Regions from separate parts of the Rhizobacter sp. P5_A1 genome, predicted to be linked through region 2. Evidence: riboswitches for the same ligand, from Rfam matches in the RefSeq annotation. Region 2 holds a riboswitch; the other holds the start of a gene.

Region 1 (15,377 bases), on a different contig from region 2:
GCTGCGCCTCGCGGCAACTGCTGCGCGCGTGACCTCCCGACAGCAGGTCAGGCCAAGCCGATCTTGAGGGCGAGTCCCACGACCATCAGCACCGCCAGCACGCGCGCGACCCGCCAGGTCGTGAACCGATAGCGGTGGTTGCGCCACACGGCCCGGTGCACTCGCACCATCCCGGCCAGCACGAGGATGGCCATCGCGGTCGGCACGAAGACCCCGGTCGTGGCCGGGACGCGGGACAAGAGGACCGCCAACGCAACCGGCCATGCCAGCGCATCGATCGCCGCCAGGCCCCGCCGGCCGGGCCAGTCGGCCGCATCGGGCACAGGTGCCCGCTGAAACAGTATCCACATGGTCACGCCCTCGCCGAACCCGGATTTCCGCCGCCTCGGCGGAACACACACCTCGATGACGAAAGCGCCCGCCCTCGACCTCCATGCTTTTTGCACGAGCCGGGATGGAGCGATGACGCCATGCCGTCGCGCGAAGCGGGCGCCCGCACGTCGGCCGTCGGCGGACGACGAGCGAAAGACCTCCCGCGGGGCCTGTTGGTCCGATCAGCCGGCCCCGGCAAAAGGCAGCCCGCTACGCCTTCGGCGACGCCGCGTCGGCGGCCGGAGGCTCCATCGCATAGATCTCCGCGGCCTCTTCCGGATCCAGATTCCCGCCGTCCGGGAAGACCGCCAGCGCAATGCCGGACGCCTCGTCGATCGTGAGCGACGGCAGCAACCGGCTCAGCCGCGTCGTGAAGCGGTCCAGCCAAGCTGCAGAGGGAGCGTGAGGCATTCGAACTCCACCGTCAGCGCTGCGCGAACGCGTCGTCAGGCAACTTGTGGCCCTGCGGCGAGATGGAAGCGTCCGACCCATCGCACTTCGCCGATGGTTCCGTCGACGCACCCCTGGGATGCATTCGCCGTTCACGCCAGGAGCCGATCTGCGTGAACTCCAGCGGACAACCCGAGCACTTGTAGACCCCGCTGTAGCGCATCACGCCGTCGGGATCGCGGTGCACCAGCTGCTGATAACTCGTGGCGCCACACGAACGGCAACGATAGGAAGGCGACGGCGAATCCATTGGTCGGGTCCGGTTGACGAGAACAAATTCTGACGAAGGAGCCCGCGCCGCGCAATGCGGCGGTAGGCCCATGGACAGAACTCTATCCGGCGCGTTCGAGCACCACGTCAGCGACCCACGCATGCCCTGCGTCGCTGCGATCCGATCCGCTGAACAACCTTGCCACGCATGAGGCGCAACATCACCTGGCCCAACAGTCGATGACATCGATCGAATCTGCGCTGGACGGCGGCGGTCGCGGGCCCCGTTGCCGCGATCGCGGGGACAGAGTAGCCATCGCCCGCAAGGGAATCCGTCGAAGTGGCACGGCGCATGCAGAGACGTGTCCCTTCCCGGTCATGTGCTTGCAGTAGCGTCTCACTCGACCTCAACTCGATTCGATCCCGAAAGGTCCCTCATGCCCAAGCTCATGCTTCCTCTGTCCGGCAATGTGAACCAGGTCATCAACCCTGGAACTGGATGTGGCAGTCCACCGGGGGTCAGGTCGGACTCATCAACATCGAGATGGGGCAGTCCGCAGACCCGGCGCTGGAACAGAAGATTCTGGACGACGTTGGAACTTACGGGCGGCAGATCGGCCAACTCGCCGATGCGCTGCAGGCCGTGCTACTTCATCTCAAGGATGTGAAGTGGCCGGTCGAGTCGGAGAAGGCGATTGATGCATTCCAGCTCCGACTGGCGCAGGTCAATCGGCTGAAGGACAACCGTAAGGACGACGAGCACCTTGCTCGTCTTGCTCTTGCGCCCCGCGGGTGAGATGGGCTCCTCGCGGTCGGTGATGGCCAGGTAGGTCTCGTCGACCTCGACCTGACCCTTCAGGCGATCCCGGTCTGGGCGCACCATCGCTCGGCGAAACCGATGCAGCATCGTCCAGGCGGTCTGGTAGCTCCCCAGTCCGAGCACACGCTGCAGACCCAGGGCGCTGACGCCCTGCTTCTGGTTGGTCAGATACCAAGCCGCCGCGAGCCAGACGCGCAGCGGTGTGCGCGTCTTGTCGAAGATCGTGCCGGCCGTCACCGTGCTCTGGGCGCCCACACGCCCGGCACATCAGCCGCGCCCGACTGGCCGAGGCTGCGCACGGTCGCTGACTTCCTTCGCCGGCATTGAACAAGCCGCCCTTGTGCCGCTAGCGCAGTCGTTTGAACGTCAACCTGCTGATCAGCCCGCTCTCCTCGTCGCCTTCTCGCCGCTCTTCCACGATCTTGACCAGGCCTTGCGAGGCCATCGCCTTCAGTTCCCTGGCCGAGGCGTCGTAGACGTATGGATTCTCGAGCGAGGTGCCGACGGCCGGCAGTTCGCTCAAGGCCCCGAATTCGGATTCGAGGTAGGCACTTTGGGCCACGGTTCGCATCGCAATCTCCGCTTGTGGTGCCGCCGAGGCACCGAAGGTGGTGATGCCGCGAAGCGAACCCCCTGGGTTGCCGCCAGAACGGGATCTCTTCGAGCGCGCTGCCGATCTTGTCGTGAGTGGGTGCCGGCGACAGGAAGTCTATCGCCACCGAGATCTCGGATCCACCGATGGGCGCCATTTCGCCTAGATCGCGGTCGCGGCGATCGCTCCCCTCACACCTTCTTCCTGTAGTGGCCGATCCGCGCCCGGAAGATGCAGCGCCGCCTCGTGAGGCACAGGCGTCGCGCAGTCTTTGTGGATCACGCCGTCCTTCATCACCAACTGGACTTTCGCAGGGTCGGTCAACACCGACAGGTCCTTGAGCGGGTTGCCATCGACCAGCACGATGTCGGCCAGAAAGCCGGGCTTCAGCATGCCGAGTTCGTGGGGCCGCTGCATGATTTCGCCACCCAGCTTCGTCGCCGCACGCAAGGCCTGCGCAGGGGTCATGCCGATGTAGTCAACGAAGTACTGCAGGTCGTTCGCGTTCGTTCCGTGCGGCATCCACGCGAAACCGTAGTCGCCGCCCGGCAGAATGCGAATGCCGCGCTTGTGCATCTTGCGCAGCGTCTCGGTCGCGACTTCCAGTTCGCGCTTGTAGCCCATCTGGGTGGCCACCGCCTCGGTGATGCCGTATTCGGCCGCGTTGAAGGTGGTGCGGATCAGCCAGCCGATACCGGGTGCAACGAAGTGCTTGTCCTTCGCGGCCTCCAGCATGTCGAGAGCCTCTTCGTCGGCGAAGCTGCCATGGAAGATCATCTCGATGCCGTGCCTCACGCACTGCTTCACCGACTCGCTGGAGCGTGCGTGTGCCGCCATGCGCTTGCCGTAGCGCTTGGCCTCTTGCGCCAGCATCGCGATCTCGTCTTCGGCAAACGGCGACTGCTCGGCCGCAATGCCAGCGATGTACTCGCCTGACAGATTGATCTTCAGGTGGTCGACGCCGTACTTGATGAAGGTTCGGGCCGATCGGCGGATCTCTTCCGGGCCGCTACAGACGCTGCCGAAGCTCAGCTCCTCGAACTTCATATGCGGCAGGGTGTTGTCACCGAGCGCGCCAATGGTCGTGATCTCCTGGCTGCCGGCCAGGTAGCGCGGGCCGGGGAACTCGCCGGCGTCGATGGCGTTGCGCAGCACAACGTCGAGCCGCGGCTTGGCCGCGGCCGCGCCGATCGCCGAAGTCCAGCCCATGTCGAGGTAGCGCTTGGCCACGCGCACGCACCAGAGCATGTGCTCTTCCGGCGGCATAAACTGGATCGCCGCAAGCGAGGGCTGGTCGTTCCACGAGAAGTGCGTGTGGGCCTCGGTCATGCCCGGCATCAGAAAGCGATCCTTCCCGTCGATGAAGCGTGCGCCGGTAGTGTCGATCTGCTGGGGCGAGCGCACGACGTCGACAATGCGGTTGCCCTCGACGAGCACGGCGCCTTTGAAGGTGTCTTCGCCGCTGCCGTCGAAGATGTTGACGTCGGCGATGGCAATTTTGGACATGACAAGTCTCCTTCGTCCCCGTTTTCAGGGGTCGGTTGTGGGTGGAACGTGGGAACGGGAACTAGCGGACGCTGGCGTGGAACTGCTGCAGTTCCCGCATGCAGGCCAGCGGCTGCTCGAAGGTCGTCCAGTGACCGCATCCTTCGAGCACGACGGCGCGGCTGCTCTGGATGCGCTCGGCCATGGCCAGTACATTCGCCGCCGGAGCGACGCCGTCCTGGTCGCCGGTGACGAGCAAGGTCGGGACGCGGATGCCTTCGACCGCAGCGCCCTGCGCTTCGGCCAGCGCTTCGCAGCCCTGCGCGTAGCCTTCGGGCGACTGCCGCATCACGCTCTCGCGGACCAACGCGAGCACGGCCGGATGCTGCGCCTTCGTCTCCTTGCTCGTCGCGCCCTTCATGATCGCGTCGGCAATCTGCTGCATCCCGACGATGCCGCTGCGGGCCAGCGCGGCGCGGGCAACGATCGCGGGGCGCCCCGCATCCGGCGGCGCCAACAGCGGGCCGAACAGCGCAAGCGACCTCACCTTGGCCGCGTTGCGAAGCGTGAAGTGCTGCGCGACGATCGTGCCCAACGAATGCGCCGCGATATGCACCGACTCGATGTTCAGCCCGGCCAGCATGCTCTCCAGCGCGCTTACGTACACGTCGATCGACAGCTTCTCGCTCGTCAGCGCAGAGCGGGCGCTGCCGGGGAGGTCGGGCCGAATCGCCTTGAAAGCCTCGAACGCGGGCATCAGCGGCGTCCAGCCGTTCGAGGAGCCGCCGAGCCCGTGAATGCAAAGCAGTGCATCGCCCTCGCCGTCGACCTCGACGGCCAAGCCTTGGATCAGTTGCGTCGTCATGGCGCGGCTCAGACGAACTTGTTTTCGATGGCGCCCAGGCCATCGATCTCGACCCGCACGATGTCGCCGGCCTTCAGGTAGCGCGGCGGCTTCATGCCCATGCCAACGCCGGCCGGCGTGCCGGTCGCGATCACGTCGCCCGGGTACAGGGTGATGCCGCGGGAGATGGTTTCGATCAGGGTCGGGATGTCGAAGATCATGTTCTCGACCGGGCCGTCCTGGCGCAGCTCGCCATTGACCCAGCAGCGCACGCGGGTCTTGGTGCCGTCGAACTCGTCGGCGGTCACGATCCACGGGCCCATCGGGCAGAACGTATCGAAGGACTTGCCCATGTCCCATTGCTGGTGGCGCATCTGCACGTCGCGCGCCGTCACGTCGTTGACGATGGTGTATCCGAAGACGTGCTTCAGCGCGTCAGCCCGTGCGATGTTCTTGCCGCCCTTGCCGATGACCACGGTCAGCTCAGCCTCGTAGTCGACCTGGTCCGACACGCCCACCGGGATCTGCACATCATCGAACGGCCCTACCACGCATTCCGGCACCTTCGTGAAGACGATCGGCCAGGACTCGGGATTGGTGTCGTTGTCCTTGAACACCGAGGTCGACAGCTCCTTGGCGTGCGCGTGGTAGTTGCGACCCACGCACCACAGATTGCGGCGCGGCGCCGGGAGCGGTGCTTCGAGTTTCACATCGCTCAACTGCAGAGACGGAAGGGCGGCGGGGAGCGATCGTCCGTCGAGCGTCAGATCGATCAGCACTTGGGCACCGAGGCTCGCTTGCTCGGCGGTCAGCGCCAGCGGCGAGATGGATTTGCCGTCGCCAGCAACGAGGCCGACCTGGCGTTGTCCATTGAGTACAAATGTCGCAATTCGCATGTCTGTCTCTTTGCTGGGTTTGGATGAAAATTCCGGGTGCCGTGAGGCGTTATCGATCGGATGGATGAACTGTAGAAACTGCGGCGCAGACGTGCTTATCAGCTCGTGCGGCGACTTATCACCGCGTCAGATGGCGAACTCAGTGTTTTCCCTGAAATGCGCCGGGATGGGCGCTGAGGAGACTCACTGGGGTCGATGGAGACAACATGCTTGAAGCCTACGCCTTGCACGAAGGTACCTTTGGTCGTGCAGTCGTCTTGGAGTTGCGTGACGATCTCGTCGCGCACGCCCATGCCGAGACCCAGCTTGCGCTCTGGCTTGGCGGCGCGCGCGTGGAAGGGCACGTCGGTTCGCAGTTGGTCCCCTACGGCGAGCAACTCGCACTGGGCACCAACGCATACGAATCGCACGATGCGCGCCTCCTTGACCGCAGCGGGCCGGCAGTCTTTCTCGTGCTCTACATCGCCAAGCCCTGGCTGGACGAACGCCGCGCGTCGAGTGGTCGGCCCTTCTTCTTCGCTTCGCCGAGCGTGCCCATCGACTCGGCCGTCAGGCAGAGTTGCTGGCGCGTGCTCGATCAGATCGTGTCTCCGCACCGGCAGCCCGGTTCGGACATCGATGGCGAAGTCGAGCGGTTGCTGCTGGCCGCGATCAACGCGTCGAGCGCGCCCATCAACGTCGAAGGGCTGACACCGACGGCTCCAGTTTTGGATCACCGACTTCGGGCCGCGATCGCGTACATGCGTGAGCACGTCAGCGAGCCCATCGCGGTCGAGGACATGGCAACACGCGTAGGCCTGTCACGCGGGCACTTCTTCGCGCTGTTCAAGGACCAACTGAACACGACGCCTCAGGTGTTCTGGAGTGCGGTACGCGTCGAAGAAGCGGTGCGGCGGCTGGTACAGCAGGGGGAGCCTTTGACTTCAGTCGCGCTGGACTTGGGCTTCTCGACGCCCGGCAACTTCTCCCGCTTCTTTCGAGACCACATGGGTGTCACGCCTTCGAAGTTTCGCCGGGCGGCGACGGTTGCGACGCCGCACCTCTTGACCGGGGTGTCGTAGCCGAGGTCACGGCCGCGTGACGGTGGTGCCATCGAGTTGCGGCCGCGGAGCGTGTTCGCCGTCGCTCGTCCGCGCTGTAGCTCAACCCGCCCTGCAAGTGCAGGTGCCAAACCTCGCGGATTCGGCGCCATGTGATTCTGTTCGTCGGCATCGGCCCGGTCCTCAAAATGGGGTGAGCTTGATGCCGGTTAGAGAATCACTTGCGCACCCCAAGTCGTCCACGATCTCGCTGAAACAGCGTCCGCGATCAGTCTGAAACGCCGTCCACGATGGGCTGAAATACGCATTTGGGCATTCCGGTGAAGGCGAAATCCACCTCGGGTGCGAGACCGCTGACGATGCGAGCGATCGATTTTCCCGATCCGCAGGCGTGAGTCCAACCCAGCGTGCCGTGGCCGGTGTTCAGGAACAGGTTCGGCAGCTTCGTCGCGCCAATCAGTGGCACGTTGCTCGGCGTTGCAGGACGAAGCCCGGTCCAGAATTGGGCTTGATTCGTGTCGCCTGCGCCCGGGAACAATTGCTCGACGCGCCGCACGATCGCTTCGCAGCGAACGCGGTTCAAGTCGCGGTCGTAGCCGTTGAGTTCAGCCGTCCCGGCGATGCGCATGCGGTCGCCCGACGCGGAGGTGTAGCGCGAGAACACGAGCTTGAACTCGTCGTCGGTCAGCGAGACCTGATGGGCCTTCGACGCATCCATCACCGGGAGCGTCACCGAGTAGCCCTTGGCCGGGTAGATCGGCAGCCGGATGCCCAGCGGCGCAGCGTAGAGCGGACTGAGCGAGCCCAATGCAAGCACGAACGCGTCGCCGCGAATGCGTTGGAATCGACCTTCGCGGTCGGTCGCTTCGACGTGGTCGATGCTCCCACCGGCTTCGCGCAGCGCGGTCACGGTGTGGCTCATGCGGAATTGCACGCCGGCGGCGGCGGCGAGCTTGACGAGTTCTCGCGCGAAGCGGTTGGCATCGCCCGATTCGTCCTCGGCGGTGTACGTGGCGCCCGCGAGTTGCGGCCGGATGTGGGCCAGAGCGGGCTCGATACTCACCGCCTCGTCGGCCGAAATGACTTGGCGCTCGCAGCCGAGCGCTCGCATTTGTTCGGCGGGCTTCAGTGCGCCGTCGAATTCCTTTTGTGTCGTGTAGAAATGCAGGATGCCCTGCGTGCGCTGATCGTAACTAAGGCCGGTGTCGCGGCGTAGCTGCTGCAAAGTGTCGCGGCTGTAAGTGCCGAGGCGCACGATCTGCTCAATGTTGTGGCGCGTGCGTGCCGGCGTGCATTCGCGCAAGAACTGCAGGCCCCAAAGCCACTGGCGCAGGTCGGCGCGTACGCGAAACAACAAAGGTGCGTCCTCCTTGCCCAGCCACTGAAGCACCTTCAGGGGCGCGCTCGGATTGGCCCAAGGCTCCGCGTGGCTGACCGAAATCTGCCCGCCGTTGGCGAAGCTGGTTTCGGCAGCCGGAGTGGCTTGGCGATCGATCACGGTCACTTCATGACCGAGTTGCTGGAGGTAGTAAGACGAGGTCACGCCGAGAAGGCCGGCGCCAAGAACGATCACGCGCATGTCGAGAACCCTGGGGGTTGGCGCTTGAACAGAACAAAACGGAAGCTGCAAGAAAGAAAGCAACCGGAACGCATGTCCAAGTTGCCGCTCCCCCTGTCCTCGGTACCTGAGAGATTCACCCTCTGCGCCCGCAGCGGGTTTGCTCCTTCGGTGCATCACGCGAAGTGATGGCTCTCCAGACGGCTCTGACGGTTGGTGCAGTACAGGCTCGCTTGAGCCGACCTGAGCGTTTATGGGAGTTTGCGCCTTCGGTGGGGCCACCAAGTGGCCCGCTCTCCTGCAGAGCGCGGAGCTTACTGAGGTTGCCGACGGACGTCAAGGAAGTTGCACCGATGCGCCCAGGCCCGCATCACTCAACAGCGTCAACGCCCTCTTGCAAATGTCGCTCGAATCGTTCGACAAGCGAGTGCATAGCTTGTCTGGCTTGTACGAACTCGTCTGAGGCCCCGCGCATCGCTAAGTCTGCTTCGTAAGCAGCTCGCGAGTCAAAGCCGCACTCCCAACGCACGTCGGGCCCTGCTCCCTCGAGTTTGCAAAATGTTCGGCCAGCAGGCAGGCCCAGTTTCAGACGCACCGCGGTCGCGCGGCGGCGCTGCGCAAGCACGTCCTCGGCGCGTCCCGGGAGAGCGTAGTAGTTGGTGATTTCGATGACCATGGGTGCCCCATTTTTTTGCCGCTTTCGGGCGGCCAAGACCTGGTGGACGAGTGACGCACTCGCGCATGCTTGACAGAAATTCCATTTGATCACAAACTGTGATCACGGTAAACACCGATTTGCGGATCGCTCTGGTTCGGGCCGCCTACTACACGAGGAGACGCTATGCCAACCATCAAATCTGTCGAAACCGTGCTTGTTCAGTTGCCAACGCGGCGAGAGCACAAGTGGACCGGACTGACCGAAGTGATCGGACGCTATCTGTTGACTCGGATCACCGACAGCGACGGACGCATTGGCTGGGGAGAGGCGCCCGCGCTGAAGGATTGGGGCGGCGAATTCGGGCGCTACTTCGGCGAATCGACCCTCATCGCAAAGGCCGTGATTGAAAGCTATCTGGCCCCTGCGCTCGTCGGTGTCGACCTGGGAAACTTCGCCGAGATGCACGCCCGGATGGACGCAGCCATCAAAGGCTACCCCTACGCAAAAGCTTCGTTGGACTTTGCGGCTTACGACGTGACCGGCCGATGGCTCGGGCTGCCAGTGCACATGCTGCTGGGCGGCAAAGTGCGATCGCATATTGCCGTGACCCACTCGATCGGACTCATTCCGATCGCGGAAGCGGAGAAGGAAGTCGCCCAAGTGGCGGCCGAAGGCATCAAGACGATCAAGATCAAGATCGGCGTGGATGCGAAGCGTGACATCGACATGGTGCGCACCATACGCGCCGCGGTGGGCGAGGAGGTGGAGCTCTGCGTTGACGCGAACGAGGGGTACCGCACGCCGGGCGAGGCCATCAGTACGGTCAGGGCGATGGAGAAGTACAGGCTGAAGTACGTCGAACAACCTGTGATGGGGATCGAGCGCATTGCAGAAGTGGCACGTGCCATCGACCCGCCCGTGATGGCTGACGAGTCGGCGTGGAACGCGCACGACGTCATCCAGATCAGCGAGCACCGCGCCGCTCAGATCGTATCGATCTACACGACCAAGCCAGGCGGCCTGTACAAGGCGATGGAGGTGGCAGCCGTTTGCCGTGCGGCCGGAATCATCTGCAACGTCAACGGATCCGTCGAGACCGGTGTGGGAAATCTTGCCAATGTCCACCTCGCCGCGGCGGCGCCCGCGGCCACCCTGTCGTGCGTCATCCCGGTCTCCACACCGGCGCAGTGGCAAACCGGCCAGGTCGGCGGCATCTACTACCGGGACGACCTGATTGTGGCGCCGATGAAGCTGGTCGACGGCGCCATCGAAGTGCCCACGGCGCCAGGCATGGGCATCGACGTTGACCTCGGCAAGGTCGAGAAGTATCAAGTTCGCGGCTGAGACAACCCTCCAGATTCTCCAAAGGTCATCTATGCGCAAGACAATCATCGAACGGCAAGTCAAGGCGATCGCGGACAACGGCCTGGATGCCATGATTTCGTGTTCGCCCGAGAACTACGCGTATGCCACCGGTTTTGTCGTGCCGTCGCAGCCGCTGATTCGGCACAGGCACGCGATGGTCATCGTCACTGTCGATGCACACGTCGAGCTGTTCTCGGTCGATATGGAGTCGAGCACGGTCAAGAGGAAGGCGCCGGACGTGCCGACCCGCATCTGGGCAGAGTTCACCGATGATCCGATGCAGGTCCTGGCCGACCAGTTGAAGAGTCTCAAGCTGACGCAGGGGCGCATTGGCATCGAGATGGACTATTTGCCGGCGGGCGACTTGGTGCGTCTGCGCGCGGCCTTGCCGGAGGCGCACTTCGAGCGCTGCGAGCACATACTGGCGCGACTGCGCCAGATCAAGACTCCTGAAGAGATCACGCTGCTGCGTCGACTCTCCCGCATCTCGGACCAAGCCATCACGGACGCGTTGGCCTCGGTGCGCGCCGGTGATACGGAAATGGACATTGCCGGGCATCTCACGCGAAACGTCTACGCGCTGGGCGCCGAGCATTTCAAGTTGATGATCATTGCCACCGGCGAGCGCAGCCCACTGCCCAACGTCGGCCCGACGGAACGCAAGCTGCAGCATCGCGACGTCTGTCGGGTCGAGATCTTTTCGGTGATCGATGGCTACCAGGCCGGCGTGTGCCGCACGGCCGTGGTGCAAGAGGCGCCGCCAATGGCCGAAGCGATCTGGCAGCATCTGGTCGCCTGCAAGTATCAGATCATGGAGATGGTCAAGCCCGGCGCGAGCTGTCGCGCCATCTATGACGCCTTCATCGGCAAGTTGTCCGCGATGAAGCTGCCGCCGATCTCCTTTGTTGGTCATGGAATCGGCTTGCATTTGCATGAAGATCCCTACCTTGGAAAAACGCCCATCCTCGGCCGTCCCGGCAGCGATGCGCTCATCGAAGAAGGCATGGTGCTGGGGTTCGAGCCGCTGTGCTATGAAACCGGCCACGGTTTCGGCATGCAGAACAAGGACATGCTCCTGGTCACTGCGACGGGGTCAGAGCTGCTCTCCGACTACGCAAACACCGACCGGCTGCTCGTCGTCCAAGGATAGGTCCGGAGCCGGTTCCGGAGCGACTGCCGTCGTCTCGCATTCTCATTGAACACGGAGTAATCATCCATGCGCACGCTCATCGAGCACTTGGAATTTGCATTTCTCGTCGACGCCAACGACACGGTCCTGCGCGATGCGAGCATCGTCCTCGAAAAGGACCGCATCGTCGACATCGGTCCGGCGGCGGCCATCGCCGAGAAGCATGACCGCGCCGGCTTCGACCAAGTGATCGACGGCCGCATGCTGGGCATCTGCCCCGGCTTCGTCGACAGCCACGTTCACCTTTCCGAGACGCTGTCGCGAGCGGTCTTCCCCGACAACCTCAACACGCGGGCGTGGGTCTTTCACTGGGCCAAGCCCTTCTATGCCCATATCACCCAAGAAGACGAGTATTGGGGCGCTTTGCTCGGCATCACCGAAATGCTGCGCAACGGTACGACCTGCTTCATCGACATGGGTTCGCAATATGACCCGGGCATCACGGTTCGGGCCATGGAGAAGACCGGCATCCGGGGCATCACCGGCCGCCACGCGGCCGACAACCCGCCGCCCGAATTGCCACGCGGGTGGACCGAAGAGATGGCGCGCCACCATTTCTTCCCGAACGCCAAGGCGGCCCTGGCGGAACTCGAGGCCTGCGTTCGCAAGTACGACGGTGCGCTCGATGGGCGCGTGCGCTGCTGGGTGAACATCGAAGGCAAGGAGCCGTGCACGCTGGAGTTGCATGTGGGTGCCCAAAAGCTCGCCGAGCGGCTCGGCGTGGGCACCACCTACCACCTCGCCACGTCGATCGAGGAGGCCAAGGTCTGCGAGGCCAAGTACGGCTGCTGGCCGATCACCCGCATCGATCGGGCGGGCGGCCTCGGCAGCAACCTGGTGATCGCGCACGGGGCTGCGGTCAGCGACGAAGAGGTGGCGCTGCTTGCCAAGCGCGGCGCCAAGGTCGCGTTTTGCCCTTGCTCGTCGTTCAAGCTGGGCAAGGGCGCGACCGCGATCGGCAAGTATCCCGAGATGGTCGCGGCCGGAGTGACCGTAGGGCTCGGAACCGACGGCGTGTCTGCGGCAGGAAACATGAACCTGATGCGCCAGATGCTGATCGTCGCGGGCATGTTCAAGGATGCCCGCATGAAGCCCGACATATTCACGGCCCGTCAGGCGCTGCGCGCGGCGACCATCGACGGCGCGAAGGCGGCGCTCTGGGACCACGAGATCGGCTCTCTGGAGATCGGCAAGAAGGCCGACTTCATTCTCTTCGACCTCGACCACGTCGAGTGGACACCGTTCCACGACCCGCTGCAGGCGCTCGTTTTTTCGGCGTCGACCGCATCCATTTCACAGACCTGGGTAGATGGCAAGACGCTTTACAGCGAGGGCAAGGTCCACGGCGTTGATGAGACCGCCTTGCGCAAGAAAGCCAGAGAACTGGCCGCGGCCGCCGTCATTCGAGCGGGTCTCCATGATGAGGCCGTCGAAACGACCACAACCTTGTACGACGACGGAAACTAACGCGGCCCGGCGGGTTGAACGCGGCCATGTCCGAGCATGATGCGTCTCCCGCAAGCTCGGTCCTGGGTGAGGGTCTCAGGGTGCACTCCATCCACTCCGTGGCACTGTGCGATCGAGCCGGCAGTTTCGACATCACGCTGAACGGTGATCGAATCGAATCCGTTGTGCTCGCGGCCACTGGCGCGACGCCGCAATGGTTGGTGATGCCGGCGTTCGTCAACTCGCACGCTCATGCAAATCGCGCGTTCGCGGCGCCTGCGCGGCGGCCGCGCTCGCTGGCGGACGCTGTCGAGGCGGCAAGACTGGAGCGTACGAAGGCTACCGCCGACGGCATCCGAGATCGTGCCAAGCGTCTGTTCGAGCGCTCGCTGGTGCACGGCACAGCACGGATCCGCACGCATACGGATGTCGACACAACCACCGGCATGCGGGCCATGGAAGGGGTTCTCGCTGCGGCGCGCGAGATCGGCGATGCCATCGACGTCGAAATCGTCGCCTTCGCCAACGCCGCGGCCGACCCTGCCCGCTCGACTACCCGGGATCTGCTGACCGAAGCAGTGCGGCTCGGTGCAAAGCTGATCGGTGCCGTGCCCGCGCTGTGCCGCGAGCCATCGCGAACGGTCGATGCGCTACTGGATCTGGCGGTGCACCTGGATGTGGATGTCGACTTCCATCTCGACGAGCATCTCGAGGTCGAGGCCTCCCTGCTGGAGTGGGTTGCAAAAGCGACCCTGGAGCGCGGGCTGCAGGGGCGGGTCACGGTCAGCCACGCCTGTGTGCTGGCGGCCATGAGCGACGACGCAGCGAACCGGACCCTCGAGCGAATGGCCGAGGCGCGCATCACGCTCGTCGTGTTGCCCGAACTGAATTTATACCTTCAGGGGCGGGGCAGCGGCTCGCCGCGCGAGCGTGGCATCGCCCCGGTGCTGGAAGCCCTGCGGGCCGGCGTTCCAGTGCGATTCGGAACCGACAACGTCAGGGACTGGTTCTTTCCGTTCGGCGATGCGGACCTCCTCGAGACCGGCTACATCGGAGCGCTCGGCTCGCATCTCGACGCGCCGCGGGAACTGACGGCCGCGCTGTGCGGAGGACGGCGACGCGTGCGCGTGGGCGACATGGCCGACCTGGTGCTCATTCCGGCGTCGTCATTCGACGACGCTCTGGCCCGCCGACCTGGCTGCCGCGTGCTCGTGCGACGAGGTCGGCAGATTCCACGCCATTCATAGGCGGTTGCGAGATCAGGCGAAGCTGGCGTCCGTCAGAGAACGCAGCGATGTTTCGATTGAGCTCTGGGTGAGATCGCGTGCGATGAACACGATCCAGCCGCCACGTTCGGACGGGTCAGGCCAGCTCGGAAGTCGCTCAACCGGATAGAGCACGTGCTGGACACCCTGGACGACCACAGGCCGGTCGTCACCCGCCACGGCCAGCAAGCCCTTCACGCGCAGGATCGAATCGCCGCGGCTGGCCAGCAGCAGTTCCAGCCAGTCGACGAAAGCGTCCCACTCGACGGGTTGGCTAATCTGCACCGTGAATGTTCGAATCGCGTCATCGTGTGGAGATGAGTGCTTGTGACCATGGCTTGCGTGTGACGAAGAAATCTTCTTGAATCGATCCGGGCGTTGCCAGTGCGCTTCGGCTTCGCCCAATACGTCCGAAGCGGGAAGCCGACCCACCCCCGACGCGAGCAGCGTTGCCGACGGATTCATCGCAATCAGTTTGTCGGCAAGCACCAGCCGGTCGCCTTCGTTCACAAGATCGACCTTGGTCACGATCAGTCGGTCGGCCGTGGCGAGCTGTTGTCGCGCTTCGCGATGGGCGGACAAAGTTCTTTCGCCGTTCAGGCCGTCCACGGTGGTAATGACCTGCCCGAGGCGGTAACTGCGAGTCAGCCGCGATTCGCTCATGATGGCTTGCATGATCGGAGCCGGGTCCGCCAAGCCCGTGGTCTCGACCACAACGCGAGTGAACAAAGGAATCTCGCCTGCCTGCATGAGCGCGCAAAGTTCGACCAGCGTGGACACGAGGTCGTCGCGCACTGTGCAACACAAGCACCCGGAACTGAGCAACACGACGTCTTCGGCCACCTCGCGCACCAGCAAATGGTCGAGCCCGACTTCACCGAACTCATTGATGATGACGGCGGTGTCCGCGAGCGACGGGTCGGCCAGCAGATGCCGCAACAGCGTTGTCTTGCCGCTGCCCAGGAAACCCGTGAGCACATGGATCGGTGTGCGGCCATCGGACTGATGGCCTTGTGCCGCGCTCGCTGACGTTGGCATGCTCAGTCCACCTCGAAGATGGCGTCCACCTCGACAGCGACGTTGCGCGGCAGCGAAATGCAGCCCACCGCTGCGCGGGCATGGCGGCCGGCGTCACCGAACACGGCGACCATCAGGTCGGAAGCGCCATTGATCACCTTGGGATGATC
Region 2 (15,377 bases):
AGCAGGAAGTCGATCACGCCTGAATCGGTTGCGCCCGGCACGAAGCGCGTGTAGTAGTGCAGCACCGCCGGCACGATGCCGGCGGCGCCGTTCGTCGGCGCGGTGACGACGCGGCCGCCGGCGGCGTTCTCTTCGTTGACCGCGAGCGCGTAGAGGTTGACCCAGTCGAGCACCTGCAGCGGATCGCGCAAGGCGGCCTCGGGGTTCGCGCAAAGCTGGCGATACAGATCGGCGGCGCGGCGCTTCACCTTGAAGCCGCCCGGCAGCACGCCGTCGGTGGCGCAGCCGCGGACCACGCAGGCCTGCATCACGGCCCAGATCTTCAGCAGGCCGGCGTCGATCTCGGCGTCGCTGCGCCCGCCCTTGCCGAGGCAGCGCTCGTTGCGCCGCATCAGCTCGGCGATGCTGCAACCGTGCTGCTGGGTCAGCGAGAGCAGGTCGGCACCGCTGTGGAACGGATGCGCCAGCACCGTGGTGTCGGGCGCGATCACCTTCTGCTTTTGACCGTCTTGCGCGATCTCGTCGCTGACGACGAAACCGCCGCCGACCGAGTAGTAGACGCGGGTCAGCAGTTCGGTGCCCTCGGCATCGAACGCCGTGAAGCGCATGCCGTTGGCGTGGAACGGCAGCGTCTCGCGGCGGTAGAAGACCAGGTCGGTCTTCTCGTTGAAGCCGATCTCGTGCGTGCCGAGCAGCGGCAGGCGCTGCGCTTCGCGGATGCGCTTGAGCTGCGCGCCGATGTGATCGACGTCGACGGTATCCGGCTCATGTCCGGCCAGGCCGAGCAGCACCGCCTTGTCGCTGCCGTGCCCTTTGCCGGTGGCGCCGAGCGAGCCGTACAACTGCGCGCAGACCCGGGCCGTCGCCGCAAGTTTGCCTTCGTGATCGAGGCGCGCCGCGAACAGCCGCGCCGCGCGCATCGGCCCGACCGTGTGCGAGCTGCTGGGGCCGATGCCGATCTTGAAGAGGTCGAAGACCGAGACGGCCATGGTGGACTACTCGTAGCTGCTCAGCGGCGGGCAGGAGCAGAACAGGTTCCGGTCGCCATAGACGTTGTCGACGCGGCCGACCGGCGACCAGTACTTGCCGCCGCGCAGCGAGGCGACCGGGAACGCCGCCTCTTCGCGTGAGTAGGCGTGCGGCCAGTCGCCCTTCAGCAGCGCGCCGGCGGTGTGCGGTGCGGCCTTCAGCGGGTTGTCCTCGCGCGGCCAGGCGCCCGATTCGACCTTCGCGATCTCGCCGCGGATCGCGATCATCGCGTCGCAGAAGCGATTCAGTTCGTCGAGAGATTCGCTCTCGGTCGGCTCGACCATCAGCGTGCCGGCGACCGGGAAGCTCAAGGTCGGGGCGTGGAAGCCGTAGTCGATCAGGCGCTTGGCGACATCCTCGGCGCTGACGCCGGTCGCGTCTTTCAGCGGGCGCAGGTCGAGGATGCACTCGTGCGCGACGCCGCCGCCCTTGACGCCGGCGACATTGCCGCTGAAGTGGATGTCGTAGTGATCGGCCAGCCGCGCCGCGATGTAGTTCGCCGACAGGATCGCGATTTCGGTCGCCGCGGTCAGCCCCTCGCTGCCCATCATCCGCATGTACATCCAGCTGATCGGCAGCACCGCGGCGTTGCCGAGCGGTGCGGCCGAGACCGCGCCGACTTGTGCGTCGGTGCCGATGCCGGCCGAGCGATGCGCCGGCAGGTAGGGCACGAGATCGGCCACGACACAGGTCGGCCCGACGCCCGGCCCGCCGCCGCCGTGCGGGATGCAGAAGGTCTTGTGCAGGTTCAGGTGGCTCACGTCACCGCCGAACTCGCCGGGCGCGGCCACGCCGACCAGCGCGTTCATGTTCGCGCCGTCGACATAAACGCGGCCGCCATGCGCGTGCACCAGCGCGCAGATCTCCTTCACGTGCGGGTCGAACACGCCGTAGGTCGACGGGTAGGTGATCATGATGCAGGCCAGTTTCGCGCGGTGCGTCTCGCACTTCGCGCGCAGGTCGGCGAGGTCGATGTTGCCCTCGATGTCGCACTTCGTCACGACGACCTGCAGCCCCGCCATCTGCGCGCTCGCCGGGTTCGTGCCGTGCGCCGACTCGGGGATCAGGCAGATCGTGCGATCGGCCTCGCCCCGCGCCGCGTGAGAGGCACGGATTGCCAGCAGCCCGGCGTATTCGCCCTGCGAGCCGGCGTTCGGCTGCAGGCTCACGCCGCTGTAGCCGGTCGCCTGGCACAGCCAGTCTTCGAGTTGCACACGCAGCTGCTCGTAGCCGGCGAGCTGGTCGAGCGGCGCGAACGGGTGCACGTTGGCGAACTCGGGCCAGGTGATCGGGATCATCTCGCTGGTCGCATTCAGCTTCATCGTGCACGAGCCGAGCGGGATCATCGAACGGTCGAGCGCGAGGTCCTTGTCGGACAGGCTGCGGATGTAGCGCAGCATCTCGGTCTCGCTGTGGTGGCGGTTGAAGATGGCGTGCGTCAAGAAGGTGCTGCTGCGCTGCAGTGCCGGCGGGAGCAGGGCGGCCACGCCCTTTTCGAACGGCGCGAAGCCGGGCACGGGCCGGCCGTTCGCGAACAGTCGCCAGAGCATCGCGACGTCGTCGCGCGTCGTCGTCTCGTCGAGCGTGATGCCGACGTGGCGCGCCGAAGCGCGGCGCAGGTTGAAGCCGGCCTCGCGGGCAGACTGCAACAGCACTTCGGTGTGGTCGCCGGTGTCGATCGTGATCGTGTCGAAGGCCGACTCGCCGCCCAGCGTGCGGCCCAGGTCCTTCAGGCCGGCCGCGAGGATCGCGGTGTAGCTCGCGACGCGGCGCGCGATGCGCTTCAGCCCCTCGGGCCCGTGATAGACCGCGTACATGCTCGCGACGACGGCAGGCAGCACCTGCGCCGTGCAGATGTTCGAGGTCGCCTTCTCGCGCCGGATGTGCTGCTCGCGCGTCTGCAGCGCGAGCCGGTAGGCCGGTGCGCCGTGCACGTCGATGCTGACGCCGACCAGGCGCCCCGGCATCGAGCGTTTGAATTCGTCGCGCGTCGCAAGGTACGCGGCGTGCGGGCCGCCGTTGCCCATCGGCATGCCGAAGCGCTGGGTGTTGCCGACGACGATGTCGGCGCCGAATTCGCCCGGCGCGACCAGCAAGGTCAGCGCAAGCAGGTCGGCGGCGACGATCGCGAGACCGCCGTTCGCGTGCACCGCGTCGACGATGGGCTTCAGGTCGCGCACGACACCGTCCACCCCCGGGTACTGCAGCAGGGCCGCGAACGCATCGGCGCGCGCTGCCGCATCGGCCGCACCGACGACCACCGTGATGCCCAGCGGCGCAGCGCGCGTGCGCACGACCTCGATCGTCTGCGGCAGCACGTCGTCGGCGACGAAGAAGGTCGTCGACCTGCTCCTGCCGACGCGCATCGCCAGGGTCATTGCCTCGGCCGCCGAGGTGGCTTCGTCGAGCATCGACGAGCCGGCGATCGCCATGCCGGTCAGGTCGCAGACCATGGTCTGGAAATTGACCAGCGCCTCCATCCGGCCCTGCGAGATCTCGGCCTGGTAGGGCGTGTACGCGGTGTACCAGGCGGGGTTCTCGAGCACGTTGCGCAGGATCACGCCCGGCGTGTGGGTGCCGTGGTAGCCCTGGCCGATGAAGCTCCTCAGCACGCGGTTCCGGCCGGCGATCGCCTTCAGCTCGGCGAGCGCCTGGGCTTCGGTCAGCGGCTCGGGCAGCGTCATCGGCGCGGCGCGCACGATACCGCGCGGCACGATCGCGTCGATCAGTGCACGGCGTGACGCGGCACCGATCACCGACAGCATGTGGCGCTCGTCGTCGGCCTCGATGCCGACGTGGCGGGCAACGAACTCGGCGGCGTTCTCGAGTTCGCGCAGGGGCTTCGTGGAAGACATCAACATCGCGGGCCCTTTCGTTGCTTCAGCTGTTCTTCACGAGCACGTCGTAGGCCGGGCCGTCCATCAGCTGATCGAATTCGCCCATGTTGGTGACATGCACCTTGAAGAACCAGCCGTTGCCTAGCGGGTCGGTGTTCGCGAGCGACGGGTCGGCGCGCAGCGCTTCGTTGACCTCGACGATCTCGCCGCTGACCGGCATGTACATGTCGGCCGCCGCCTTGACCGACTCGACCACGCCGGCGACCTCGCCCTTCTTGAACGTGCTGCCGACGGCGGGCAGGTCGACGAAGACCACGTCGCCGAGCGCGTCCTGCGCGTGGTGCGTGATGCCGACGGTCGCAGCCTCGTGGTCCTCGATGTTGATCCACTCGTGGTCGTTGGTGTACATCGTCGTCATGTGGGGCTCCTGGGGAATGAAAGGCCGGCCGTTCGGGCCGGCAAGGTGGGAAAGCTGGTGGGAACGAATCGATCGCGCAGGTTCATGAACGGGGTCTCGACGAGCCGGTACAGCAGCCAGCCGCCGACCAGGCAGGCGAGCGCGCTCGACGCTGCGGCTGCGACGGAATCGGCGTGGATGCCGCGTGCGTCGAACGCGCGCTGCACGTTGACGGCCAAGGGCTTGTGGGTCAGGTAGATCGCGTAGGACCACGCGGCCAGCGCGGCCGCACCGGGGATGCGGACACGGTGCAGCACCGAAGCGGGGCTGAGCGCGGCGAGTGTCAGCAGCGCGAACGCGCAGGCGAGCAGCGAATAGCCGAATGCGGTCATCGCGTAGCTGTAGCCGTAGCCGTCGATCTGGTAGAAATTCAGCATCAGCACGAAGACGACCCCGACGCTGGCCAGCCCCGCGGCGAAGGTGGCTCTCCCCCACCGAAGCAGACGCTGCCAGCGCGCCGGGTGAAAGTTCTTGAGCATCGCCAATGCGACGCCGGGCAGAAATTCGTCGAAGCGGCACCATGTCGCGTAGTAGATGTGCGGGTGGTAGCCGCTGATCGCGCCATCGGCCTCGCGCCCGTAATGCAGCCACAGCGCGCTGCGGATCGCGATGGCGCCCAGCATCAGCGCGCCCAGCAGGATCCAGCCGAGCCGAATCGATCGGCCGTAGCGCGTCGCGAGCAACGCGGCGGCCGGCAGCACGAGATAGAACTGCTCTTCGATGCAGAGCGACCAGGCGTGCGAGAACGCGGTTCCGGGTTGCAGCAGGATGTTCTGCGTGAAGCTCAGGAAGGTCCACAACGGCGGGGGCGTCGTTCCGCCCATCGTGGCGGGAAAGAGGAAGTACAGCGCCAGCACGACGTAGAAGTTCGGCAGCGTGCGCAGGAAGCGGCGTGCGTAGAAGGCCTTCAGGGACAGGTCTCGCCCCTGCGCGATGCCGCCGAATATCTGGTTGGCGATCAGGTAGCCGCTCAACACGAAGAACAGGTCGACGCCGACCCAGCCGATTTCGCTGACCCAGCCGAAGGTCGGCGCGCGGCTGACGAACACCATGTAGTGGTACGCGAACACCAGCAGGATCGCGATCGCCCGCAACGTGTCGAGGCCGTCGGCGCGCCGCACGAGCAGGCTCGTGTCGCGGTGATCGCGTTGCATGGGCAAGGTCGTCAGCGGCTGGCAGATTCGCGATGTTGCTCAGCCGCGGAAGTAGCGGTGCGGCGCGAACGGCATCGGGCTGACGCGCATCGGCTGGCGTTTGCCGCGCACCTCGGCATAGACCTCGTGATGCGGCAAGGCGTGGTTCGCCGCGAGGTAGGCCATTGCGATCGGCTCGTTGACGCTCGGCGCGAGCGTGCCGCTGGTGACCACGCCGAGTTTGCGGCCATGCGAATCGACGATGGTTGCGCCCTCGCGCACCGGCACGCGCTCGAGGCCGACGAGGCCGACCCGGCGCGTCGCCGCGCCGGCCGCCAGTTGTGCATCGATCGCCGCCGCGCCGGGGTAGCCGCCGTGGCGCGCGCCGCCGGCGCGGCGCACTTTCTGGATCGCCCAGGTCAGCCCGGCCTCGACCGGCGTTGTCGTCTCGTTGATGTCGTGGCCGTACAGGCACAGGCCGGCTTCGAGCCGCAGCGTATCGCGCGCGCCCAGGCCGGCGGGCCGGACCTCGGGGAGATCGAGCAGCGCGCGGGCGAGCGCTTCGGCCTGGTCCGCCGGTACCGAGATCTCGAAGCCGTCTTCGCCGGTGTAGCCGGAACGGGTCACGAAGCAATCGGCGCCGGCCAGCACGAAGCCGCGGCCGGTCATGAATGTGAGGCTCGCGACCTCGGCGTTCAGACGGGTCAGGGCCTTCGCCGCCTTCGGCCCCTGCAACGCCAGCAGCGCGCGATCGGGCAAGGGCTGCACGGTGCAGCGGTGGCCGATATGGGTGACGAGGTGGGTGATGTCGGCGGCCTTGCAGGCGGCATTGACGATCAGGAACAGGTCATTCTCGCGTCGCGTGATCATCAGGTCGTCGAGGATGCCGCCGCTGCTGTTCGTGAAGAACGCGTAGCGCTGCTTGCCGACCGCCAGGTCGATCACGTCCATCGGCACGAGCGACTCGAGCGCCTTCGCGGCATCGGCGCCCACGAGGCGCAGCTGGCCCATGTGCGAGACATCGAACAGCGTGGCCGAGTCGCGGCAATGGCGATGTTCGGAGAGGATGCCGGCCGGGTACGAGACCGGCATGTCGTAGCCGGCAAAGGGCACCATCTTGGCACCGAGTTCGAGGTGCAATGCGTGCAGCGGGGTCGTGGCGAGGGCGTTGGACATGGCGGATCTCCGAGGGCAATTCTTGCGGACCGACGCGACATGATCGCACCGGCTTGCCCTCTCTGTCCGCTTTACCTGAGAGATTGGCGGCGTGCCCTTTCGAGCCTGCCGCTTGCCCCTTCGGTGGACCCGCTCGGGGCGGGCCTCTCTCCAGCGAGGAACGCTTCGGATGAAGCGCTTGCCAGTCCTTTTGCCTGAGCGTTCGAACCTTGCGGGCTCTGCGCCTTCGGCGGCCTCCCGAGCCGTCGAGCGACGGATCGGGCTGCTCTCTCCTGACGGCGCGAAGTGTAGCAGCGCCCGGATAATGTCGACCCATGACTGCAGTGAAAGAGACAGGTGAATGGCTGACGATCGAGTCGCTCGATCTCGAGGCCCAGGGCGTCGCCCACAACGCCGAAGGCAAGGTGGTGTTCGTCGAGGATGCGTTGCCCGGCGAGCAGGTGCAGGTGCGTGTGAACCGGCGCAAGAACAACTGGGAGCAGGCGTCGATGATCGCGCTGCGACGCGAGAGCTCGCAGCGCGTCGAGCCGCGCTGCCCGCACTTCGGCACCTGCGGGGGCTGCAAGATGCAGCACTTCCACGTGGGTGCACAGGTTGCGACGAAACAGCGCGCGCTCGAAGACGCGCTCTGGCACCTCGGCAAGGTCAAGGCCGAGCGGATGCTGCGACCGATCGAGGGGCCGGCCTGGGGCTATCGCTACCGGGCGCGGCTGTCGGTGCGCTTTGTCGCGAAGAAGGGCAAGGTACTGGTCGGCTTCCATGAGCGCAAGTCGAGTTTCGTCGCCGACATGGACAGCTGCGAGGTCGTGCCGCCGCATGTCAGCGCGTTGCTCGTACCGCTGCGCGAGCTCGTCGCCGCGATGGACCAGCGCGATCGCCTGCCGCAGATCGAGCTCGCGGTCGGCGACACGGTGACGGCGCTCGTGCTGCGCCACCTCGAGCCGCTGACGAGTGCCGACCTCGACCGCCTGCGCGCGTTCGGCGCGAGCCGAGGCGTTCAGTGGTGGTTGCAGCCGAAGGGGCCGGACACGGTGCACCGGCTCGACGAAGGTGGCCCGGAACTGGCCTACGCGCTGCCCGAGTTTGGCATCGAGATGCCGTTCAAGCCGACGGATTTCACGCAGGTCAACCCGCACATCAATCGTGTGCTGGTGACGCGCGCGCTGCGGCTGCTCGATGCGCGCGCCGACGAGCGCGTGATCGACTGGTTCTGCGGGCTGGGCAACTTCACGCTGCCGATCGCCACGCAGGCGCGCGAGGTGCTCGGCATCGAGGGCAGCGAAGCGCTGGTGCAGCGTTCGCGCGAGAACGCGCTCGTGAACCGGCTCGGCGCGAAGGCGAGCTTCGTCGCGCAGAACCTGTTCGAGTTGACGCCCGAATCGCTCGCGAGCTTCGGGCGCGCCGAGAAGTGGCTGGTCGATCCGCCGCGCGAGGGTGCGTTCGCGCTGGCGAAGGCGCTGGCCGATCTGCATGCCGACGGCGCCGTCGCCCCCGGCTACGCCGCGCCGAAGCGCATCGTCTATGTCAGCTGCAACCCGGCGACACTGGCGCGCGATGCCGGCTTGCTGGTGCACCAGGCCGGCTACCGCTGTACCGCGGCGGGCGCGATCAACATGTTCCCGCACACGGCGCACGTCGAGAGCATGGCGGTGTTCGATCGTCAGGCTGAGATTTGAAAAGAGAAGGGGGCCCGAATGGGTCCCCTTCTAACGTGTTGTCGACCGCTGATCGCTATTCGCGGCTGCCGCCGAAGATCCCGAGGATCGACAGCAGCGACTGGAAGATGTTGTACAGGTCCAGGTAGATCGACAGCGTCGCGCTGATGTAGTTCGTCTCTTCGCCGTCGCGCACGCGCTTCAGGTCATAGATGATGAAGGCCGAGAAGATGCCGATCGCCAGCACCGACAGCGTGATCATCAGTGCGCTCGACTGCAGGAAGATGTTCGCGATACCGGCGACGATCAGCATGATCAGGCCGATGAACAGGAACTTGCCCATCGACGACAGATCGCGCTTGATCACGGTCGACAAGGTTGCCATGCCGAGGAAGATCACGCCGGTGCCGGTGAACGCCGTCATGATCAGGCCGGCGCCATTGTTCATGCCGAGCACCAGGCCGATCAGGCGCGACAGCATCAGTCCCATGAAGAACGTGAAGCCGAGCAGGATCGGCACGCCGGCGGCCGAGTTCTTGGTCTTCTCGATCGCGAAGATCAGCCCGAACGCGCCGACCAGGAACACGATCGCGCTCATGCCCGGGCCCATCGCGCGGGTGATGCCGGTGGTCACGCCGATCCAGGCGCCGAGCACCGTCGGCACCATCGACAGCGCGAGCAGCCAGTAGGTATTGCGCAGCACGCGGCTGCGTTGTTCCTGTGACGTGACCTCGCCGGCGTAGCCGGAATAGGCGGTTTGCAGGGGTTGGTTCATTGAGCCTCCTTGATGCGGGACCCGGGCTGTGACCCGTTGCGCGAATTCTAGTTCCCTGGTTACAGGTCGCGCCAAGTCCTTGCGCGGCGTGGCGAAATTTGCCACACCGACCGCGGCCGGGTTCTTGCGTACAGTCGCGGCCTTGCTTCTTTCTCAACTGTCTCTCAACGCACCAGGGCCCGACGATGAACACCAAACCCTACCTCTCCCTCGACGACACGAAGCGCATCGGTGCCGCGGCCGAGGCCGAAGCACGCGCCAACGGCTGGGCCGTGACGATCGCGATCGTCGACGACGGCGGCCATCTGCTGTGGCTGCAGCGCCTGGACGGGGCAGCGCCGGTCTCGTCGCACATTGCGCCGGCCAAGGCGCGCACCGCGGCACTCGGGCGGCGTGAAAGCAAGGTCTACGAAGACATCATCAATCAGGGCCGCACCTCGTTCCTGAGCGTGCCCGAGATCGAGGCCCTGCTCGAGGGCGGCGTGCCGGTTCTTGTCGACGGGCATTGCGTCGGCGCGGTCGGCGTCAGCGGCGTCAAGTCGAGCGAGGACGCGCAGGTCGCCAAGGCGGGTATCGCAGCGTTGGCGGCAGCGTAGCGGTGCAGTCGCGGCGAGCGGGTGCCGAGCCTGCCTGCAGTGGGCGCGTGGTCTATAATTCGAAGGTTTACCCTTAACCCATCCGCCCAGCGAAAACCGCGCGTTGCCAGGAATCGAAAATTCAGGCAGGCGCCGGTTTCTTGCGAGGAAAACTCCCTCGGTTTTCTCGACTGTTCCACGCTTGACGAGCACCGCTCGGACGGCAGAGCTGGGCGCGCACAGAACGGAGAATCCGGTGCCCGCGCAACTGCTGACCCAACAAGCCCAGGCGATCCTGGCACTCGCGGACGGCACGGTGTTCCGCGGCATCTCGATCGGCGCCGCCGGCCAGACGGTCGGCGAGGTCGTGTTCAACACCGCGTTGACCGGCTACCAGGAAATCCTGACCGACCCGAGCTACTGCCGCCAGATCGTCACGCTCACGTATCCGCACATCGGCAACTACGGCATCAGCGCCGAGGACGTCGAGGCGAAGAAGGTGTTCGCCGCCGGCCTGATCATCAAGGACTTGCCGCTGCTCGCATCGAACTTCCGCAGCAGCATGACGCTGTCGCAGTACCTGCAGCGCGAGGGCACCGTGGCGATCGCGAACATCGACACGCGCCGCCTGACCCGCGTGCTGCGCACGAGCGGCGCGCAGAACGGCTGCATCCTGACCCTGCCGCTCGGCGAAGCGGTGACGCAGGCCCAGATCGACACCGCCATCGCGCAGGCCAAGGCGGCGCCCAGCATGAGCGGGCTCGATCTGGCCAAGGTCGTCAGCGAGAGCGTGCCGTATGAATGGACCGAGACCGAATGGGAACTCGGTGCCGGCTACGGCGCACAGGCGAAGCCGGCTTTCCACGTCGTCGCCTTCGACTACGGGGTCAAGCGCAACATCCTGCGCATGCTGGCGAGCCGCGGTTGCCGCATCACGGTCGTGCCGGCGCAGACCAGCGCTGCCGCGGCGCTCGCGCTGAAGCCCGACGGCATCTTCCTGAGCAACGGCCCCGGCGATCCGGAGCCCTGCGACTACGCGATCGACGCCACGCGCACGCTGATCGAAACCGGCGTTCCGACCTTCGGCATCTGTCTCGGGCACCAGATCCTCGCGCTCGCCTCGGGTGCGAAGACCTTCAAGATGAAGTTCGGCCACCATGGCGCGAACCACCCGGTGAAAGACCTGGACAGCGGCCGCGTCAGCATCACGAGCCAGAACCACGGCTTCGCGGTCGACGAGACGACCTTGCCCTCGAATCTGCGACCCACGCACGTGTCGCTGTTCGACGGCACGCTGCAGGGACTGGCGCGCACCGACAAGCCGGCGTTCTGCTTCCAGGGCCACCCGGAAGCCTCGCCCGGTCCCCACGATATTTCCTACTTGTTCGACCGCTTCACGGCGCTGATGAGCGAAAAGAAGGCGGAGCAGAAGAATGCCTAAGCGCAGCGACCTCAAATCCATCCTCATCATCGGCGCCGGGCCGATCATCATCGGCCAGGCCTGCGAGTTCGACTACTCCGGCGCGCAGGCCTGCAAGGCGCTGCGCGAGGAGGGCTACAAGGTCATCCTCGTCAATAGCAATCCGGCGACGATCATGACCGACCCGGAAATGGCCGATGTCACCTACATCGAGCCGATCACCTGGCAGGTCGTCGAGAAGATCATCGCGAAGGAGCGGCCCGATGCCGTGCTGCCGACGATGGGCGGCCAGACCGCACTGAACTGCGCACTCGATCTGCACAAGCACGGGGTGCTCGCGAAATACGGTGTCGAGATGATCGGCGCGAACGAGAAGGCCATCGAGAAGGCCGAAGACCGCCTGAAGTTCAAGGACGCGATGACCGGCATCGGCCTGCACTCGGCGAAGAGCGGCATCGCGCACTCGATGGACGAGGCGCTCGCGGTGCAAAAGCGCATCACGCACGACATCGGCGGCACCGGCTTCCCGATGGTGGTCCGCCCGAGCTTCACGCTCGGCGGCACCGGCGGCGGCATCGCCTACAACCCGGACGAGTTCGAAGAGATCTGCAAGCGCGGGCTCGATCTGTCGCCGACCAAGGAACTGCTGATCGAGGAGAGCCTGATCGGCTGGAAAGAGTACGAGATGGAGGTCGTCCGCGACAAGGCGGACAACTGCATCATCGTCTGCTCGATCGAGAACCTCGACCCGATGGGCATCCACACCGGCGACTCGATCACGGTCGCGCCGGCGCAGACGCTGACCGACAAGGAATACCAGCTGCTGCGCAACGCGAGCATCGCGATCCTGCGCGAGATCGGCGTCGACACCGGCGGCAGCAACGTGCAGTTCTCGATCAACCCGAAGGACGGCCGGATGGTCGTGATCGAGATGAACCCGCGCGTCTCGCGCTCGTCGGCGCTGGCCTCGAAGGCGACCGGCTTCCCGATCGCGAAGGTCGCGGCCAAGCTGGCGGTCGGCTACACGCTCGATGAATTGCGCAACGACATCACCGGCGGCGCGACGCCGGCGGCGTTCGAGCCGAGCATCGACTATGTCGTCACGAAGATCCCGCGCTTCGCATTCGAGAAGTTCCCGGCCGCCGACTCGCGCCTGACGACGCAGATGAAGTCGGTCGGCGAAGTGATGGCGATGGGCCGCACGTTTCAAGAGAGCTTCCAGAAGGCGCTGCGCGGCCTCGAGACCGGCATCGACGGGCTCTCGGAGCGCAGCACCGACCGCGAAGAGATCGTCCAGGAGATCGGCGAGGCCGGGCCGGAGCGGATCCTGTTCGTCGGCGACGCGTTCCGCATCGGCATGAGCCTGCAGGAGGTGTTCGAAGAGACGGCGATCGATCCGTGGTTCCTCGCGCAGATCCAGCAGTTGATCCAGCATGAACAGGCCCTGAGCGGCCGCACGCTGACCGACCTGTCGACCGACGAACTGCGTTTCCTGAAGCAGAAGGGCTTCTCGGATCGCCGCCTCGCGAAGCTGCTCGGCACCCATCAGCACGAGGTGCGCAAGACGCGCCATGCGCTGAACATTCGACCGGTCTACAAGCGCGTCGACACCTGCGCCGCCGAATTCGCGACCCAGACCGCGTACATGTACTCGACCTACGACGAAGAGTGCGAGGCGCAGCCGACCGACCGCAAGAAGATCATGGTGCTCGGCGGCGGCCCGAACCGGATCGGCCAGGGCATCGAGTTCGACTACTGCTGCGTGCATGCCGCGCTCGCGATGCGCGAAGACGGCTACGAGACCATCATGGTCAACTGCAACCCCGAGACCGTGTCGACCGACTACGACACCTCGGACCGCCTGTACTTCGAGCCGGTGACCCTGGAAGACGTGCTCGAGATCGTCGACAAGGAGAAGCCGGTCGGCGTGATCGTGCAGTACGGCGGGCAGACGCCGCTGAAGCTCGCGCTCGACCTCGAGCGCGCCGGCGTGCCGATCGTCGGCACGACGCCCGACAGCATCGACATCGCCGAAGACCGCGAGCGCTTCCAGGCGCTGCTGCACGAGATTGGCCTGAAGCAGCCGCCGAACCGCACCGCGCGCACCGAAGAGGCGGCGCTGCAGCTCGCGCAGGAGATCGGCTACCCGCTGGTCGTGCGCCCGAGCTATGTGCTCGGCGGCCGCGCGATGGAGATCGTGCACGGCGACAAGGACCTGGAGCGCTACATGCGCGAGGCGGTGCGCGTCAGCGAGAAGTCGCCGGTGCTGCTGGATCGCTTTCTCGACGACGCGATCGAGGTCGACGTCGACTGCATCAGCGATGGCCAGGAGGTGATGATCGGCGGCATCATGGAGCACGTCGAGCAGGCCGGCATCCATTCGGGCGATTCGGCCTGTTCGCTGCCGCCGTACTCGCTGCCGAAGGCGCTGCAGGACGAGATGCGGCGCCAGACGGTGTTGATGGCGAAGGCGCTCAAGGTCGTCGGGCTGATGAACGTGCAGTTCGCGATCCAGGGCGAGGGCGACAACGCGGTTGTCTACGTGCTCGAAGTGAACCCGCGCGCATCGCGCACCGTGCCGTTCGTCTCGAAGGCGACCGGCCAGCCGCTGGCGAAGATCGCGGCGCGCTGCATGGTCGGGCAGAAGCTCGCCGACCAGCGCAACGACAACGGCCGCAAGCCGGCCGAGGTGATCCCGCCGTACTTCTCGGTCAAGGAAGCGGTGTTCCCGTTCAACAAGTTCCCCGGCGTCGACCCGATCCTCGGCCCCGAGATGCGCTCGACCGGCGAGGTGATGGGCGCGGGCCGGACCTTCGGCGAGGCGATGCTGAAGAGCCAGCTCGGCGCGGGCTCGCGCCTGCCGACCTCGGGGACCGCCTGCATCACCGTGAAGAACAGCGACAAGGCCCGTGCGGTGATGGTCGCGCGCGACCTGCACGCACTCGGCTTCGCGATCGTCGCGACCAAGGGCACGGCCGCAGCGATCGCTGCCGGCGGCGTGCCGGTCAAGGCCGTCAACAAGGTCAAGGATGGGCGGCCCCACATTGTCGACATGGTCAAGGCGGGCGAGATCCAGCTGGTCTTCACGACGGTCGACGAGACCCGCACCGCGATCGCCGATTCGCGCCACATCCGCCAGGCGGCGCTGGCGCACCGGATCACCTATTACACCAGTATGGCCGGGTGCGAGGCGGCGGTCGAGGGCATGAAGCACCAGGACGATCTGGTTGTGGTGTCTCTGCAGGAACTGCACCGCGAACTGCACTAAACTTCGGGGCATCCACCTCCGCCGCCGGCCAACCCGGCGGCGGATTTACTTTTGCTGCAAGGTTTGTCTTTCATCATGGCCACCATTCCCCTGACCGTCCGCGGCGCCGAGAAACTCAAGGAAGAGCTGGCGCGTCTGAAAAACGTCGAGCGTCACGCGGTCATCATGGCCATCTCCGAGGCACGTGCCCAGGGCGATCTGTCCGAGAACGCCGAGTACGAGGCCGCGAAGGACAAGCAGGGCTTCATCGAAGGTCGAATCCTCGAGATCGAAGGCAAGCTGGCGGCCGCGCAGATCATCGACCCGTCGCGCCTGAACGGCGAGGGGCGCATCGTGTTCGGCTCGACCGTCGACCTCGAAGACGAAGACAGCGGCGCGGCGGTCACCTACCAGATCGTCGGCGACGACGAGGCCGATCTCAAGCAGGGCCTGATCTCGATCAGCTCGCCGATCGCGCGCGCGCTGATCGGCAAGGAGGCCGGCGACGTCGCCGAAGTGCAGGCGCCCGGCGGCGTGCGGCACTACGAGGTCATCGCGATCCGCTATCGCTGATGCGCGCCGCGGTGCGTCTCGCGGCGCTGATCGCGGGCCTGTGGGCGGGGGTGCTGCTGGGCATCGGCGCGATCGCCGCCCCTGCCGCCTTCGCGACGCTGGCCGCGCCAGACGCCGGCCACGTCGTCAACCGGATCTTCGCGCAGGAGGCCTATTTGAGCCTCGCGCTCGCCGTCGTGCTGTTCGCGATCGAGCGCCAGCGCAGCCGCGACGCTGCCGTCGCCGGGACCGGCTCGGTGTTCAGCGCGAACCTGATGCTGTTGTTGGGGACGCTGTTCTGCACGGTCGCCGGGTACTTCGCGATTCAGCCGATGCTGGAGGCCGCGCGCGCCGGCACGGGCGCCGCGTCGTTCGCGACGCTGCACGCCGTCTCGGCCGGTCTGTTCGTGCTGAAAGGCCTGCTGGTGCTCGCGCTCGCGTGGCGCCTGATCCCGATCAGGACTGCTGCGACGACTTCTTGACGCTGGTGCGGCGCTTGGTCGCGCGCTTCAGTTCACCGC

Evidence for each region. A riboswitch is a leader RNA that binds a small molecule or an ion and turns the genes downstream of it on or off. The one in region 2 is predicted to bind glycine.
Region 1: it holds a riboswitch for glycine, as region 2 does, so the genes downstream of both, AC1DTW_RS18745 (D-amino acid dehydrogenase) here and gcvT (glycine cleavage system aminomethyltransferase GcvT) in region 2, are expected to answer to the same signal.

The regions. Positions count from the first base shown of each region.
Region 1 covers NZ_JBFUKR010000018.1:10,137-25,513, reverse strand. Annotated here, with positions in the region: gene AC1DTW_RS18790 (hypothetical protein) at 48-350, opposite strand; gene AC1DTW_RS18785 (hypothetical protein) at 583-783, opposite strand; gene AC1DTW_RS18780 (hypothetical protein) at 797-1,072, opposite strand; partial or broken gene AC1DTW_RS18775 (IS1595 family transposase) at 1,763-2,138, opposite strand; gene AC1DTW_RS18770 (hypothetical protein) at 2,199-2,423, opposite strand; gene AC1DTW_RS18765 (metal-dependent hydrolase family protein) at 2,607-3,950, opposite strand; gene AC1DTW_RS18760 (alpha/beta fold hydrolase) at 4,012-4,794, opposite strand; gene AC1DTW_RS18755 (fumarylacetoacetate hydrolase family protein) at 4,803-5,669, opposite strand; gene AC1DTW_RS18750 (helix-turn-helix domain-containing protein) at 5,876-6,730, shown strand; gene AC1DTW_RS18745 (D-amino acid dehydrogenase) at 6,978-8,288, opposite strand; glycine riboswitch at 8,372-8,477, opposite strand; glycine riboswitch at 8,482-8,578, opposite strand; gene AC1DTW_RS18740 (mandelate racemase/muconate lactonizing enzyme family protein) at 9,109-10,269, shown strand; gene AC1DTW_RS18735 (M24 family metallopeptidase) at 10,301-11,440, shown strand; gene AC1DTW_RS18730 (amidohydrolase family protein) at 11,507-12,946, shown strand; gene AC1DTW_RS18725 (amidohydrolase family protein) at 13,027-14,172, shown strand; gene AC1DTW_RS18720 (CobW family GTP-binding protein) at 14,185-15,228, opposite strand; gene AC1DTW_RS18715 (RidA family protein) at 15,231-15,377, opposite strand, start outside.
Region 2 covers NZ_JBFUKR010000009.1:16,857-32,233, reverse strand. Annotated here, with positions in the region: gene AC1DTW_RS12030 (L-serine ammonia-lyase) at 1-989, opposite strand, end outside; gene gcvP (aminomethyl-transferring glycine dehydrogenase) at 996-3,890, opposite strand; gene gcvH (glycine cleavage system protein GcvH) at 3,910-4,284, opposite strand; gene AC1DTW_RS12015 (acyltransferase family protein) at 4,281-5,477, opposite strand; gene gcvT (glycine cleavage system aminomethyltransferase GcvT) at 5,517-6,632, opposite strand; glycine riboswitch at 6,685-6,796, opposite strand; glycine riboswitch at 6,805-6,917, opposite strand; gene rlmD (23S rRNA (uracil(1939)-C(5))-methyltransferase RlmD) at 6,947-8,308, shown strand; gene AC1DTW_RS12000 (Bax inhibitor-1/YccA family protein) at 8,364-9,062, opposite strand; gene AC1DTW_RS11995 (GlcG/HbpS family heme-binding protein) at 9,248-9,658, shown strand; gene carA (glutamine-hydrolyzing carbamoyl-phosphate synthase small subunit) at 9,894-11,078, shown strand; gene carB (carbamoyl-phosphate synthase large subunit) at 11,071-14,325, shown strand; gene greA (transcription elongation factor GreA) at 14,401-14,877, shown strand; gene AC1DTW_RS11975 (DUF4149 domain-containing protein) at 14,877-15,338, shown strand; gene AC1DTW_RS11970 (YhbY family RNA-binding protein) at 15,313-15,377, opposite strand, start outside.